Regions from separate parts of the Limosilactobacillus sp. DJ3M12 genome, predicted to be linked through region 3. Evidence: predicted binding sites of a transcription regulator. Region 3 holds the regulator's gene; each other region holds the start of a gene.
What was found. Region 3 encodes NrdR, which represses ribonucleotide reductase genes. Its sites were predicted from a motif close to ACACNATATATNGTGT; they were not measured.
Positions count from the first base shown of each region.

Region 1: pnuC (nicotinamide riboside transporter PnuC) is a predicted target of NrdR. The motif match lies at 1,806-1,821, and genes of this name have one in related genera.
Region 2: nrdJ (ribonucleoside-triphosphate reductase, adenosylcobalamin-dependent) is a predicted target of NrdR. The motif match lies at 1,933-1,948, and genes of this name have one in related genera.

Region 1 is NZ_CANCWY010000004.1:101,976-107,531, forward strand. Features, by position in the region: gene QOS06_RS04315 (response regulator transcription factor) at 1-23, opposite strand, end outside; gene QOS06_RS04320 (aldo/keto reductase) at 103-945, shown strand; gene pnuC (nicotinamide riboside transporter PnuC) at 997-1,749, opposite strand; gene greA (transcription elongation factor GreA) at 2,000-2,497, opposite strand; gene QOS06_RS04335 (hypothetical protein) at 2,604-3,725, shown strand; gene QOS06_RS04340 (hypothetical protein) at 3,749-4,075, shown strand; gene QOS06_RS04345 (hypothetical protein) at 4,132-4,356, opposite strand; gene QOS06_RS04350 (YbhB/YbcL family Raf kinase inhibitor-like protein) at 4,370-4,876, opposite strand; gene QOS06_RS04355 (tyrosine-protein phosphatase) at 4,912-5,556, opposite strand, start outside.
Region 2 is NZ_CANCWY010000017.1:6,412-11,967, forward strand. Features, by position in the region: gene nrdJ (ribonucleoside-triphosphate reductase, adenosylcobalamin-dependent) at 1-1,871, opposite strand, end outside; gene QOS06_RS08320 (C69 family dipeptidase) at 2,010-3,446, opposite strand; gene ybaK (Cys-tRNA(Pro) deacylase) at 3,525-4,031, opposite strand; gene QOS06_RS08330 (GntR family transcriptional regulator) at 4,160-4,891, shown strand; gene QOS06_RS08335 (phosphoketolase family protein) at 5,210-5,556, shown strand, end outside.
Region 3 is NZ_CANCWY010000002.1:87,238-92,793, forward strand. Features, by position in the region: gene infC (translation initiation factor IF-3) at 1-193, opposite strand, end outside; ribosomal protein L20 leader region at 236-372, opposite strand; gene dnaI (primosomal protein DnaI) at 419-1,360, opposite strand; gene QOS06_RS02810 (replication initiation and membrane attachment family protein) at 1,381-2,742, opposite strand; gene nrdR (transcriptional regulator NrdR) at 2,760-3,224, opposite strand; gene coaE (dephospho-CoA kinase) at 3,270-3,869, opposite strand; gene mutM (bifunctional DNA-formamidopyrimidine glycosylase/DNA-(apurinic or apyrimidinic site) lyase) at 3,873-4,703, opposite strand; gene polA (DNA polymerase I) at 4,719-5,556, opposite strand, start outside.

The sequences.
Region 1 (5,556 bases), on a different contig from region 3:
ATAGATTTAAACTCATCATACATTAGTTTGTTCAGAAAGGAAAATTTCGATATTGACAATCCTCAGTTACTGATTAAAGATAAGGAAAGGAAGTGATTTTCAATGGATATTAAGGACAACCTATTAACTCTTGCCGATGGAAATGAAATGCCTCAAGAAGGTTTTGGCCTTTATAAGGTAGATGGCCAAGCGACAATGAATCAAGCAGTCAAAAAGGCATATGAAGATGGGTATCGGCTTTTTGATACGGCTCAGTTATACGGAAATGAGCAAGAAGTGGGGACGGCTTTTAAGCAATTAGCCATTCCGCGCGATAATATTTTTGTGACAACTAAAGTGGCAGAAGAAAATCAAGGTTACGATAAGGCCATTGAATCTGTCAAAGAATCCTTACGTAAATTACAAATGGATTACGTTGATTTGTTGCTTGTTCACTGGCCAATTGAACGATCATTTTTTGACACCTGGCGAGCTTTTGAAGAAATGAAAAAGGAAGGGCTTACTAGGTCAATTGGTGTAAGTAATTACCAAATGATTCATCTTCAATATTTGGCAACCCAAGCAAATGAAATGCCAGTTGTTGATCAAATTGAGTTGCATCCGCTATTAACACAAAAACCACTATTAGAATTTAATCGTCAACATCAAATAGTAACGCAAGCCTGGAGTCCATTAGGGCGAGGAGCAGTTCTCAATGAACCAGTATTAAAAGATATTGCTGCTGCTCATAATAAATCTACTGCGCAAATTATACTGCGGTGGCATCTCCAGAATGGTGTTTCTTTTATTCCCAAGTCAGTTCATGAAGAGAGAATTGCCCAAAACGCTGATATTTACAATTTTGAACTTAACGCCCAAGAAATGGCACAGATAGATGCATTAAATGCTTATCATCGTACTGGTCGTGAACCAGAATTAGTTTATGAATACAATAAACAATATTAAACAAAAAACAGCAAATTGACTGAATTTTCAATCTCTTTGCTGTTTTTAGATTTATTCTAAGCCCATTGCTTTGGCATAGGCTGCTTCTTCTTTACTGAGACGTTGACGTTCACGTTCGTTGTACCATGGTGAAATGGTAAAGGCGAGAACATCATTAATAAGGTAAATCGAGCTATTAACGGCCATTGCTAAAGTAGCAGATCCTTGCTTGTAAGAAACAAACCAGAGTACTAGTTGTGCAAGACCAGATGCAAGCCACCAGAAATATTGATTGTTAAAACGCAAGAAGCAAATAACACCAGCGGAAAGACTAATAGAAAAGCTGATTGCATCAATCCATGGTCGTGGATCGTCAGTAAGATGACCGATTAAATAACCAGAAACGAGATAGACAATAATTGTTGCAATGATGGCAACCGTCCATGAACGAGCATTGAATTTACGGATCTTTGATGCCATGTTAACATTCCAATTTGCGGAAAGTAATACTGGTAAATCGAGGGTAATAACATAGGCGATTTGTTCGGCAATACTTAAATAATTTTTAGCACTAAAACCAGCAATGATGAAACATAATGCCGATAAAATACCTAAGAAACCATTTACCGACTTAGCAGCATTAATTGCTAAAACGCAAAGTACTCCAAGCGTGGTTCCAATAAATGTAATGACAGTTACCCGCGTTATTGGAGCACTAACTAAAGTCATTACCTGACAGCCAAGACTGAAAAAGAATAGGTAATAATTTTGTTGTGGCCAGCCCTTTAATTGGTGGGCAAGAAATTTAAAATAATCGCTAATCATTAATCTAACTCCCTCTACTATATGTTGTGCAATTTTGTGGTTACTGCCGGCTAGTAACACAAGATGTTGTGGATGTAAAAAAGCAACGTTTAATAGTATACCGGGTCAAAATCAGGGATGCAATACCCAAAAGTTTATTTAATCAGTCGCTTAGATTAATTGAAGGGCGGAAAATTAACCCTATCGTTGAAAATAATAAATTTAAAAATTTCCTTTAGCGGATTACGAAATATCGAATGACTTATCAATACTATAATTCAATTTTAACAATTTTAACTTTATATGAAGATTGCGGCGCTTCAACAGTTACAGTGATCCCAGCTGTTTTGTGAAGAAGGGCTTGACCAAGGGGAGAATCAAAGGAGATTTTTTGTTTGGCAAGATCAGCTTCCTGCTTTCCCACAATATGATAAGTTTCTTGTTCATGGTCATCTTCAAATTCAATTATCACGGTTGTCCCTAAATCAATAGTGTGATCATTCTTGGGGGTCACAATTTCAGCATATTGAAGCTGTTTATTGAGGTACCGAAGCCTGCTCTCAAGGTGGCGTAATTCACGCTTAGCAGTACTATATTCTGTATTTTCGGATAAGTCACCAAGCGCACGGGCTGCTTTTAATTGTCCAATTTTTGCAGGTCTTTGCTGTTGTAATTTTGCAATTTGTTCTTCAATTTCATGATAGCCATTTGCAGTCATTTTTTGAAAATAGACATTTTTCATTGCTTCTTGGATCTTTTTTCGTTGCATTGGTATAGTTTCTCCTTGTATATTAGCAATCTTGTTATATTTACTAGATATAATTATGATATGATAGAAAGGAAAATTCAATTTGGAGACGGAGGATATATAGATAATGAACGAACAAGAACAACATATTGACCAGTTTCTTACTTCGTCCAACTATCATCAGTTATCTGCTAATCAGCAAAAGCATGCACAGGATATTTTGACGCGTTTTAATAACCAGATGGCAAATGATCAGCATTTGACCGATACTACTTGGACACCAGAAGCAGTAAAAGCGGTCATGGTCGGGGAATTCATCGCTGATCCAGCACTAACTAATCAATTTGGAATTGCGGTTGTTCCAGTTTTGCGAGCTTATCAAGAATTTTTGAAAGTTGAAAATCTTGCGGAAGTTGTAAAAGCAATGGAAGAACAACGGACAAAGATGAACGAGTGTCGGAAAGCACATAAGACATGGGCCCAATTACATGGGGATGCGGAAAATGACGAAGCAGAAGCAACCTCGGTTCAAGCAAGTCCTGCTAAAAAAGAAATTACATGGACACCTGAGAAGTTCAAGGACTTATCAGCAAATGTGCAACAAGCTATTAAGTCTGCTTCCCAATTCAATAATCTTGAATTAGATGATGTTGAGTTGAACTATGTTGTGCAAGAGTTCTTGGAATTAATGGTACAAGAATGCAATGAATATCCAGGTCAATGGACTTTCAGCAACTTGCAACGCGTATTGGGCATGATGATGCCATTAGATCCACATATTTCAATTAAGCAAATTCACAACATCGTACCGAGTGCGCAGGCCTTGTTTGAATACTTGAAGCAAAATGATTACATCAACATGGATCAATACAAGTTGGGCTTAAAGGCAATTGCTAATATGCAACCATCAGAAGACATGCTTGCCTCATTAAATCGTGATGAGCGTGAAACTCAATTAGTTTTATCATTCATCAATAGTAATGGTATCGATACTGATGATGCAGATGTAGCAGAAGCGTGGATGGACGAACATAAGCAGGAAGTTGCTGACTTTATGCGTGGTCTCTTGAATCCATGGGGCGAATATGAACGTAAACGCCTGCTCAAGCGTCAACGCGAAATGCAACAAAAGCAACAAGTGGCTAAGAGTAACGATAACCAAGTTGATTCACAATTAAAGCGGAAAAAGAAGTCCCTTCAAGGAATCAAGTTTAGTAAAAAGGCTCGGCGGAAATTACGTCGCCATTAATTTTTTAAGAGGAGGAATCCACAATGAGCGTTGAAATTCCAGAAAATATGGAAGAAGTAGCAATGCAGCTGGCTCAACATCAGGTACGTGGTGAGCAAGTTGACGAAAAGACTGTTATTCAAAATGCTGTTCGGGATATACTCCAAGCATTTTTTGATGAAGCTCTTGAAGGTCATTATGATGATGTGAAGTGGGATGGGGATGACCTAGTCGTTACGGATATTATGGGTGATGAAGTAGGACGCATTCAACCACAATCGAGCTCATTTGTTGATGACTTTAAGAACGATGCTGATTCATTAATTGAACGGCTTGAAAATGCGACAGCCAAAATTGTTGGTGGTCGTTAAGCTTTTTATCGAAATAGAAAATGACCCGTGGAAATTTCCGCGAGTCATTTTCTATTTTAAAGCCGATTTTTAATTTCGTAGGGCTTTGATTTTTCGTGCTCAGCTGGTAAGGCATCCTTAGCGTAAAAAATTGCGTATTCTTTATCGTTAGGATCTTTGGCGATGACAAGTTCATCATTGTGACGTGCTTGTTTAAAAATTTGTCCCTTTCGAACAGCTTCATTATAGTCATGAATATTAGCGACTGAATCGCCTGGATTAAAGAAAATTCTTGTTTCCATTATAAGTTCCTCCTCATGCACGACTTGGCAAATCAATTTGTGCTTTTGCTAGAATATGATCCTTGGCTGCGTGGATGAAGTCATTGAGCCAGTATTTATTTTCTAAGGGTAGAGTATCGTCTAACGCAAACACCATTAAAGTATAATCATGAGTTTTGTCGGGAGGTTGTGGACCCACATAACCACTAGTAATCAATGGGTTTCCACTAACCAACGAGCCGGCATTGCTATTATTCCCCTGCACAAATTTATCTGCTAATTCTCGACTAGCATTTGCAGGGATATCTGTTAACGTTGCTGGAATGTTGGCGGCTAACCAGTGGATCCAAGTGAAGCCACAGACAGGGGTTGAGTCATAATCGATAAAGACGAGTGCAAATGTCTTTGTATCTGCTGGTGCGTCGGTAATTTTAATTGGAAATGACTTAATTGGATGGTCAGCTAGCATATCAGCTGCTGGCGCATATTTACCATATTCATCTGCTAACATCCCATTAACTAATGGTACTGAGATTTGCATAAAAATTCCTCCTTATAAGACAATTATAATCGAGCCTAATCTAAATACAATTTTCGTAAATCTTTTATTTCGGTAGGAGTAATATCAAGGTAGTTGTTGAGATACTGATTAATATTTCCATAAGTCTGGGTAATATTTTTGATTGCTGTATTTAAGTAATCAGGAGCTACTGAGGCAAGGGCAGCCCGATTTGTCACTAGTGCCTCGCTGGCTCCATGATTCCGCATATCTTGCAGCCAGTGATTACGAAAATCCTGAGTAACAGTATTCGTTAGCAGGTAATCTTCCATAATAATCTTTTGCTCAACGCCAAGGGCACTGAGGATGAGATAAGCAGCCATTCCTGTCCGATCTTTACCAGCAGTACAATGAAATAGCAAGGCACCGCGTTCATTATTCAATAAGAGATTAAATAATTTCTGGTAAGCCTGCTTAGCTGAAGCAGCCGTGGTCATTCGGTGATAAACATCAATCATATGGTGATAACCGTTTCCTGGCTGTTGCATCTGTGCGGCGATTTCCTCATCACTATGTGAGGCGTCTGTTTCGTCGGCTTCGAAAACAGGTAAATGATAATATTTTGCTTGGGAAGGCACTCGATCAGGATCTTTCTTTACTTCGTCGGGAGCACGGAGGTCAATATCGAGCGAAATAGGAATATTATCTAAAACGGTGAGATC
Region 2 (5,556 bases), on a different contig from region 3:
ATTGATACATTTCCAGCAGAAGCAAAGTTTTTGTTTTCAGCATTAGTTGCCTTAACCGGGAATTCAACACAGATAGTATGGTCAGTATAAATATCAGGTTCCATCCGATAGCCGCATTCTTTTAATGCATCAAGCAGCGGATCAGTATCCTGAAAACGAATCCGTTGAATAAGGTAGCCAGCATAGTGGAAGTGCATTCCTTCAGAAACACCAGCTAATTTTGCTACTGTTCCAGAAGGTTTAACAGTAGTATGTTTGATTGACAGATTACAATTCAATTCAGCAGAGTATTCCTTATCGGCGTTAATTACCGCTTGATACAGGGTGTTGAACTTGTCAATTACTCGTTGGTCGTAGACAGGTTCCATTACTCCATCATTATTTTTTGCAAAGCCGGTTACTACGCGGTTACCAAAGTCGTTTAAAATCCAATCTTGTATTCCTGACATTGAAATCCCAATGCGCCGGTTTTTCTGGATCATTTTACGGGAGACTTCCCAATCATAGTGACTAAATGTAACCCGCTTTGCAAAACGAACGCCAAGCCGAAAAGCATCATTAAGGTCCCAGCCTTGTTTTTCAGCGACAAGCGGGAAAACTTCAAACAGGTTACAAGGTTCGCCGTTAGCAAGAGAAATTTCGCCACACGGGTTAGTTCCTTCAACGTCGCCATCGATATTTTTCTGGTAGCCATCAGCTATTCGGCCATAATTTTTCGATAGGCTAGTATTGACGATTCCTGGTTCACCATTTTCTTGAATGGAATCAGCGACCTCTTGGAAGTGGTCAAAATCCTTATCAATACTAATGCTGTTATTTGATGCCCACCGGTGATGCTGGAGCTTTTCTTGGTCTTGCTTCATTGTAATAAATTGGTGATTATTTCCTGAACCAAGAGCTAGTTCAGCTGAACGACGAACGTTACCAGCGACGACAGCTTTGCCGATTAGATTACAGATATCGGTACAGTCAACGGCGCTTAGGTTCGTACCGACTTTAGCGTTAAGCACCTTGTTAACATCTTGAAGCATTTCAATTAGGGGTGTAGGGCCAGAAGCAGTACCGCCAAAGCCGTGGATTTTAGCACCACGTGGACGGATATTGGTCATATCCAAAATAAGCTTATTTACATTATTTTGGTTGGTGTTTTTAAAGTGAAGGTCAATTAATTGAGCAACAGCAAGTACCCAGCCTTCACGGGTATCGGGAAGCTGATAGTAAATTTCATTTTCCTGGAGCGGCTTTTTGATATCATTTCGATCGAAAGCGCCGGCACTAATTGATTCATCATAAGAAGCACTGCTTTTATCAATTACGATGGATAAGTTAATTTTGTGATCTACGCTTGGAATTTGATTAATGTTATCGTCTGTCACAGAAAAGCCGACACCGCCACCCTTCATTAATTCGTCAAAGAGAAAAGCAAAAGGCATTGATACTGCTACTTGCTCATTATTTAAGTAGCTTGGCTGAATGTGACTATCACCATATTTCTGGGGACGAATAGCAATGAACCAGCAATTGTTTAGTGAGTCACCGGTCCGTTTCTGGTAATCAGTACCTGAAATCCATAAATTTCGCCCAGATGGTGTTGCACCGAGACCGTAGATTAATTTGAATAACTGTTCTGCTTCAGTTGTTAACTCATCAATAACAGCTTGGGATGGGTTATCATTAAGACGGGGATCAAGGTTAATGTTTCCTTCAATAACGCGTTTAACGGTTTCTTTCCATTCTTCAGTTCGATCCTTATCTGCTTGCCACCGAGCATATGTCCGCTTATATGTAACCCAACCGAGCGGACCCCAATGTGGTGTGATTTTTTTAGTAGCTTGATCAATAAATGATTCTTTAAGTGTGATTTTTTGCATGGTAATTAGTGCTCCCTTTAAATTAGATAACACAATATATGGTAATCTAATCCAGCGTGATATACAACATATAGTGATTTTTAAAAACCGCAATGAATTAGACGATCATTGCGGTTCAATCAAATTATAAAAATTTAGTTATAGGTTCTTGTCGATTTTGAAGGTAAGTTTAGAAAGCTCTAACCCGTGCATAACTAATTCAGCCATTAGGTTCTTAGTTCGCTTAGCCATTTCAGCAACCATCTCATGAGTCTTGGAACTCAAAAAGTCGCTAACTTCACTAGGTGCCATCCCCTTAACTTGTGGAGCAATTTCATTAACCCAGCGGTACAAATATTCGCGTGAATCTTTGAGGTAATCTAAGTCTTCCTTAGAGAACTCAGCGTGGTGTGATTCAACAAGCATTGAAAGGGTACGGTACATCCAATAAGCACTCTTAAGATCCATGTTGAGTTTTTCTGGTGTTTCACGGTAGCTGACATCAATATCTTCGGCGTTTCCGAAAAATGGAATATAAGGAGTAAATGTTGGTACGCCAAAGCTCATCCACATAATAGTTGAAGCAGCTTCTGGCAAATCATTCCGAACCTGCAGAATATGGGAATTCTGTGTTCGATTTAGAGAAATTGGCCGGAAAAGCTGTTTTTGCTGTTCAGTTCCTTCGTGACCGAGGGGATCGTAAGGAGTTCCTTGGTAGTGACTGCTGAGGATTTTTTGCACGTCTTCAAGGGTAACACGGTGATTGGTTTGCATGATAAATGGAATATCAAAATCCAAGGGATCGAATTCTACGCTGGGGTTTAATACCTTATGACCATACCATTGACGTGGTGTGTTGTAATGTTGGTCGAATACGTCAGCAGTCCCAAAGATATGGCGGAAGTCCCAACCATATTTATCAGGGTTGAGGTGGTTTTTCTCAACGAATTCTTGGATGCCGTCAGACCACATAAAGTTATCAGGGTCATTAAAGTCAACTTGCTGGATTGCTACTCGATTTCCAGTTACGGCATAAGAGTCATCGGGGATCCGTTGAGCAACCCAGTGGTGACCAGTGACGATTTCCATATACCATACATCTTTTTTGTCGCTGAATATAATACCGTTTCCTTCAGCAGAACCGTATTTGGCGACTAGTTTACCAAGGTATGCAACCCCGTCACGAGCGCTATCGATAAAGGGAAGGGTAGCAGCGACCACAAGATCTTCATTGATTCCGGTTTCGGTATTAAGCGGATCGCAGGCAAGGACGCGTTCATTTGCATAAACACTTTCGGTTGCACTCATTCCAACATTTTTTTCGTTAAAGCCGCTCTCATCGAATACCCCTTCAGTTCGATAATCAACATTAGGAGTACCTTGATAACGATAACCATCAGCAGGGCGATCAATTACACATTTATTTAAGTATGCCTTTACTTGGTTAGGGTGATTATGATATGCGGGATAAGTAACGAAGCGTTGGGGCGTAAGTGGACCAAATGTATCATCATTCCGTGCTGCCATTGTTGAACCATCAATCGTTGCGTTGCGACCCACAAGGACAGTGGTACAAGCAGATAAATTCTTTTTCATCTTTTCAGGACCTTTCTATCAAACAAACTACAATAATCAGTTTAATCTTCAACATTAACCGGGTCAATCGTCAAGAAACTACTTTTGTTCTAAATCAGCGAAAGTAGCATGAACTAGGGTGGCAAGATCTTCGGCATTTAATTTAATAGAACGGCCCACTTTACCTGACGAAACGAAAATATCGCCTTGTTCTCTGGCCTCGTTATCAATAAAAATAGGGTATTCAAACTTCTCGTAAATTCCTACAGGGGTGTTAGCACCATGCACATATCCGGTAGTTTTGAGAAGATTTTTTAGCGGCACCATATTAACCTTTTTATTGCCCGAAACCTTAGCAAGCTTTTTCTCATCTAAGTGTGTATCGACTGGGATGACGCCAACTAGCGGTCCGGTTACGTTACCGGTTAATACTAGGGTCTTATAAATAATATGTTCGTCAACCCCGGTATGATCAACACTCATTGAACGTACATCGCCATCTTGGTGAGTCGGAAATTCAGCTTGCTCGTAAGCAATGTTATTTTTATCGAGGATTTGTTCTACCTGTGTTTTTTTCATTTTGCTTTTTTTATTTTTTTTACTCATAAAAATTTCCTCCTAAGTTTATCTGGGACGCACCAATATTTTACAAAAGGATCCCAATTTAAAATAGGTCTGCTATACTAAAAGTGTAGCTTAAATTGCGAATTAATTAAATCCGAGGAGTTAATTAGATGGCAGACTTAGTATATCGCTCAGTGATGCGTGATATAAAACAAAAAATACTAGACAATAAATACCAAGGGATGCGTTTACCTGATGAACGAAGCTTAAGTGAAATCTATCAGGTAAGCCGCAGTTCCATAAAACGGGCATTGGGAGTGCTCGCTCAGCAAGGAATTATTTTTAAGAAACGCGGATCCGGTACATTTATTAATCCGTTATACCTAAAAAACCAGTCATTGTTCCATTATGAAGGTAGTAATTTGGGTGTAACGGACAGTTTCCAAGTAGATGGTAAAAAGCAAGGAATAAAATTACTTGATTACCAAGTTGTTCCTGCAAGTAAAGATGTTCAAGAAGAACTATTTCTTAATGATAACGACTTTGTTTATCAGATTAAACGGCTACGGTTAATTGATGATCAGCCGTTTATGATTGAAACGGGTTTTATTCCAATTAGAATTACGCCCACTCTTTCTCCCGAAGTTGTTAATGGGTCAATTTTTAATTATTTAGAAGATATGATGGGGAAAAGGGTTACAAAGTCATTTATGACGATTGGTGTTTCGCCGTCAACAAATGAAGATCAAGACTTATTGAAGTTGAATGAAACAGAGCCGGTTGGAACAATTGAAGGGATTTTCTTTTTGGATGATGGGACGCCGTTTGAAGTTTCTAATATGCGAATTCACTATAAATACATGAAATATAGTACTTTTGTTAGCCTAGACCAAGAAAACTAGTGAATATGATAGCAGTATTTAAAGTATTAAAATAGATGTAAAATTTATTTTTTTCAAAAGAAATTTTAATTGTACACTGTTGGTATTGAACGGGGTTAAACAAAGGTAAATTAGCATTTCTGCGGATTAAGATAAATAGAAAAATGTTAAAGAACACCTTAAAAAGATTAATTTTTTATAATTGGACCGTATCAATTTGTAAAAAGGTTGACTTTTTGAAAAAACAGTTTATCATTAACATTGTAAATTTAATGATTTACGTTATGTTGTTATAGAGCACAGGACGTATTGATTTATATAGAAGGAGTGTTTATTAGAATGGCAGTAGATTACGATTCCAAGAAGTATTTGGAAAGTGTTGATGCTTACTGGCGTGCAGCTAACTACCTTTCAGTTGGTACTTTGTTCTTAATGGGTGATCCATTATTACGCCAACCATTAAAGGCTGAAGACGTTAAGCCTAAGCCAATTGGTCACTGGGGTACTATTGTTCCTCAAAACTTCATTTACGCACACTTAAACCGTGTAATTAAGAAGTATGACCTTGATATGTTCTACATTGAAGGTTCAGGTCACGGTGGCCAAGTTATGGTTAACAACTCATACTTGGATGGTTCATACACTGAAATTTATCCTGAATACACACAAGACACTAAGGGAATGGC
Region 3 (5,556 bases):
TCTCGAAACGGTACTTCCCGTAATCCATAATGCGGGCAACAGCTGGGCGTGCCTTTGGTGCAACTAATACTAGATCTAAGTTAGCTTCTTCAGCTAATTGTAGCGCTTCACGCTTAGACTTAATGCCCAATTGTTCACCATCTTGACCGATTAACCGCACTTCCCGTGCACGAATACCGTTATTGACAATCATATCTTGTGCTATGGCAACGCACCTCCAATTTTTTTAGCGAAAGATCAAGCAAAAAAGCGAGGTACAAAAGTACCCCGCTTCATAACAACGACCTTATCATAGTGGTCGATTATCATTCATCTCGTCAGCCCGGCGATCAATATCACCTAGGCGAGAAGCGGGTGCTTCTGCTTTTTCTTTCAACGTTTATTAGCTTACTAAATTCAAAGTTTAATGTCAAGAACTTTATCCCTTATCACGCAAATTTTTTCCTTCCATTTCAATCTCACGTGATAAGTACTTGATTCTTTCCATAATGCGAGCCGCTTTGAGGGGCTCATTATCGCCTTGCGCATTGATAGCAAGGTGGTTATTTTGCAACTCATCCATTGAAAAATTAGAACTAAAGAAAGTTGGTAATTCTTCTTGCATCCGATATTCTAAAATTACTCCTAAAATATCATCTCTTACCCATGTTGTCATTGCACCGGCCCCAACATCATCAAGCATTAAAATCGGCGCCCGTTTAATAGCATCCAACTTTTCGCCAGTATTATTTTGCTTAATTGAATTCCGCATTTCAACAGCAAAACTAGGGAAATGAACCATCGTTGTTGCAACTCCCTTACTCTTAGCGAGTTCATTAGCGATTGCTCCAAGGAGGTATGTTTTTCCGACTCCGAATTTTCCATATAGGTAAAGTCCTGGTTGAAAATTATCTTTTTGGTAATTATCTGTAAAGTCCATGGCTGCTTGAATTGCCTTTGTGCGTGTATCAGTTTGGGTATCTTCATTTAAATAATAATCATCATATGACGCATTTTTAATGAACTTAGGCATATTAATCGAGTTAACTAGTCGTTGAATATAACGTTGTCGTTGGCGTTCTAATAACTGTTTAGTTGGAACGTAGGTTACGTCAATTTGGCCTGCACTGATAACCAATTGCGGAGAATATCCCGGGGCAACAGTTGGCACGCCTTTTTCAATTAATTGCTTTTCATGAAAAAACTCATAAAGCTTTGATTGTCCCCGTTTAATTGCTTCTTTACTAAGACGGTCACGATTTTCGTTTAAGAATGCTTGAACATCTTTATCCGCATAAACTTGCTTCATCGTTTGTTGGATATTGTTTGCGATGTTTTGACCGCGCATTAACTCTTGTAAAGTTTTGTTTAGTGACTGCATGCTGCCACCTCCTTTAGCTGCTACTTCTTCTTACGATTAGCGATCCGTTCACGCAGTTTGGCAATTTCTTGTGAGGAAGCCTTTTTCATCAACTCACTCGTGTCTTTCTTGCTCCATGCTGGCATCGGTTCCTTAATCATTTTGCGCCACTTATTTTTCTTTGGCGTCTTTGTTTCCTTTTTCTTTTCTTGCGACTGCTTGTTAAAAGTCTTTAATTGGACAATGGCTTGCTCCCCATTAATTACGCCATGTTGGAGCCAGTTATTGGCAATTGCATCGACAAAATTAGCTGTCAAAGTAGAATTCCCCCGGTCACTAATCACATACCAAGTTAAGATATTAATGGCATCTTGGGTAAGTTTTTCTTGCGCTACTAAACCTGTCAGAATATGACGTTCACCTGAAGTTACGTAGCCACCCGTTTGACCTTTAAGAACCTGAAGAAATTCGACTGGGGAGTAATCCTTAGCTGTCGCCAATAACTCCTGATCTTTACTAGTCAGTTCACTATTTCTATTTGTCACCGGCGCTTCTTTTTCCGCTACTTTTGTCGTTGAAGAATAGACAATATTATAGGTAGACGCAACAATTTGCTTAAATTTTTTCGGATTGAAATGATTGGTTTGCAGATCAATCGACCGCAAAACCAATGTCTTCATCGTTGGCACATCAATCCCATATAATTGATGTTCTAACAATATTAGGTCTCGATTATTTTCCAGGTCTGCACTGACAATTGGCTGATTAGCCAGCAAGTGAATGAGAGTTGACCAATCAAAGTCATCGCTCATCCCCGCAGTTAACTGGGGTTGCTTTTCTACTGGTGCCTGTTTTCGCGCCGTTAAAATCGCTTGTGGTGTTTCAGTAATTGACTGCGAGTTAATATGAAATTCTTCAAAAAAGTTGTGACTCACATTAGTTAGTGAAGTGTTAGAAGAAGCAAGCTTGTATTGCCGACTTTGCTTAGTCAAACGTCCAAACGCATCTTCTCCTACTTCCTCTAAAAGTAAAATACTCAGCAAGTTATCAGCTAAAAATTTTTCTGGAGTAAGGGTCGGCTGCAATTCATAAACGTATACGTCCCCGATCTCATCGTGCTGGAAATAAGTTTGCACTAAGCCAACTGCCTCTAAACGATGAAGAGCCTCCAGTACTTGTCGGCCCCCAGCATTTACCTGGGCTAACAGGTCACTTTGCAAGGTCCGGTTAGCAATCGTAGGATTAGGCAACAAGCGCGCTTTTAACGCATAAAAAAAGCTAAACGCAACTGGTCCTAAAATTGGCTGATAAAATGTTGCAAAAGTCTGGTCATTAAAACTAATAAATGCAGTGCTGGCCGTAACAACATAACCGGCTTGCGGGTCAAAAGCTGCTGCAGTCATTTTACAGCCCTCCTAAGTTATTTTTTATGTTCTGCCTTCATCATGGTTTCAAGTTCGCTCATAAAGGCATCAACGTCCTTAAATTGGCGGTAAACACTTGCAAACCGAATATAAGCAATCTCATCGACGCCTTTTAATTCGTTCATCACAAATTTACCAATAATTTGACTGGAGACTTCGCTTTCACCAATACTCCGGATTTGTTTTTCCACTTTATCTGCAATCTTGGTCAATCGCTCCATACTAACCGGTCGTTTTTCTGCCGAGCGCACAACCCCATTGAGGATCTTTTGGCGACTGAATTCTTGGCGCGTGCCATCTTTTTTAATTACTAGTAGTGGCGTTTCCTCGTACCGTTCAAAGGTTGTAAAACGAAAGCCACAATGAATGCACTCACGACGACGACGAATAAAGCTTCCGTCTTCGCTTGGCCGACTATCGACAACCCGTGATCCATTTTTGTGACAATGTGGACAGCGCAATGTGTCCCCCTCCTTTATAGTATAAGTACTTTATTTTACCACATTTTACTCTGCTTTTAGCTGATTTATTAGGGATGCGACTCGTTTTTGCAGGGCAGCCTGGTCACCATTATTATTTATTTTAAAATCCGCCCGCGCTTCTTTATCTGATAATGGCATTTGGGCAGCAATTCGCGCTTGCGCTTCCTCTTTAGAACAATGATCACGAGCCATTAACCGTTTAAGCTGCGTTTGTGGATCAGTATAAACAACTACCACATAATCACAATCTCCATCATAATATTGCTCGAATAATAATGGTACATCTAACACCACGAGCGGAATACCCTGTTTTTTTAAAGTATTAACCTGCGCAAAGATAGCATCGTAAATTAATGGCTGAAGAATCTCATTGAGTTTTTTCAACGCTTCTTTATCATTAAAGACAATTTTTGCTAAGGCTTGCCGATTGAGCTCCCCAGTTGGCAAAAGTACTTTTGGACCAAATACTTTGACAATCCGTGTTAACCCAACCGAGTCTGGTGCCTGGACTTGCCGCGCTACTTGGTCAGCATCAATCACCGGAATCCCAGCCTGGCGCAAAATAGTGCTTACCGTTGTCTTGCCGGTTGCGATTCCACCTGTTAATCCAACTATTTTTGTCATTTCTTATTCCTTCAATACTTGACAGTGTGGACAAAATGTCGTTCCACGTTCAGCAACCTTAATTTTAACCATTTTCGTGCCACAACGCGGACATTCATCCCCCGCATGACCATAAGCTTTTAAGCGATCTTGGAAAGCGCCGGCATCACCAAATGCATTCGTAAAACTATGCACAGTGGTTCCCTTGTACTTAATCGCTGTCGCCAATTCTTTGATAATATTTTTCCGTAATTCAGTAATTTGGCTAGCCGTTAAAGTATTGGCTGGTTGCTCCGGGTTTATCCCCGTCATCCATAGCACCTCATCAACGTAAATGTTACCCAGACCGGCGACATGACGCTGATTAAGCAAGAATGGCTTAATTTTTCCCCGACTCTTTTTTAATTCAGCTGTAAAGTATGGCAACGTAAAGGCGTCTTCTGTCGGTTCAGGGCCAATCGTCTTCAATCCGCCGACATTCATCTCATCACCGGTTTTTACCAGTGTCATCCGCCCAAATTTACGGGCATCTTGATAACATAATTCCGTGCCGTCCGTAAATTCAAAGACAACATGGGTATGTTTATCAATTGGTCCGCCAATCGGTTGGTTGTAATATTTTCCTTCCATGCGAAGGTGTGAAATCATCGTCAAATCATTAGTAAAACGAAAAAGAAGATATTTCCCTCGCCGATCAACATTTTCAATCGTCTGTCCAATCAACGCCTGCCGAAAATCTTCAACGTCATTGGTAATCGTTTTACCATAATAAACATCGATCGCGTTAATTTTACGCTTAGCGGCAATCTTCAGCAAACCGCGGCGAACAGTTTCAACTTCTGGTAATTCAGGCATTTAATTTCCTCCGATCTATTTTTTAAGGTCATACCAGGTATCCCCATACTTACTATCTACTTTAAGCGGCACATCCAACTTAACGGCCGAATCCATTACTTTTGGCACCAATTCCGATAGAACCGGGATTTCTTCCTTTGGAGCCTCAAAGACTAATTCATCATGAATCTGCAAGAGCATTTTTGCCTTTAGATGACGTTTCTCAAGCTCATCTTGCATCCGGATCATCGCAATCTTAATGATATCAGCAGCGCTCCCCTGAATTGGCGTATTCATTGCAGTCCGCTCTGCAAATGATCGCTTGCTAAAACTTTTGGCATGAATATCTGGTAAGTAACGACGACGGTGAGTAATCGTCTCAACATAACCATTTTCTTTAGCAAACGCAATCGTGTCATTGATGTATTTCTTTACACCGGGGAATTCATGGAAATAATTTTGAATAAATTCATGAGCTTCTGCACGACTAACATGAATCCGTTGTGCCAGTCCGTAATCACTAATCCCGTAAACAATTCCAAAATTAACTGCTTTTGCCCGACGCCGCATATTACGGTCAATCTCGGCATCAGGGGCTAGATGGAAAATTCGGCGAGCTGTACTAGCATGAATATCTTCACCATTCTTAAAGTCTTCCTGAAGGTTCTTGTCACCAGTGATGTGAGCAAGAACCCGTAATTCAACTTGCGAATAATCTGAAGAGAAGATTTGCCAACCTTCATGACTAGGAACAAATGCCTTTCTGATTAAGCGCCCTTCCGGCAACCGTACTGGAATATTTTGCAGATTAGGATCAACAGAAGACAAGCGACCAGTCTGCGTTAATGTCTGTAAGTAGCGCGTATGGATCTTC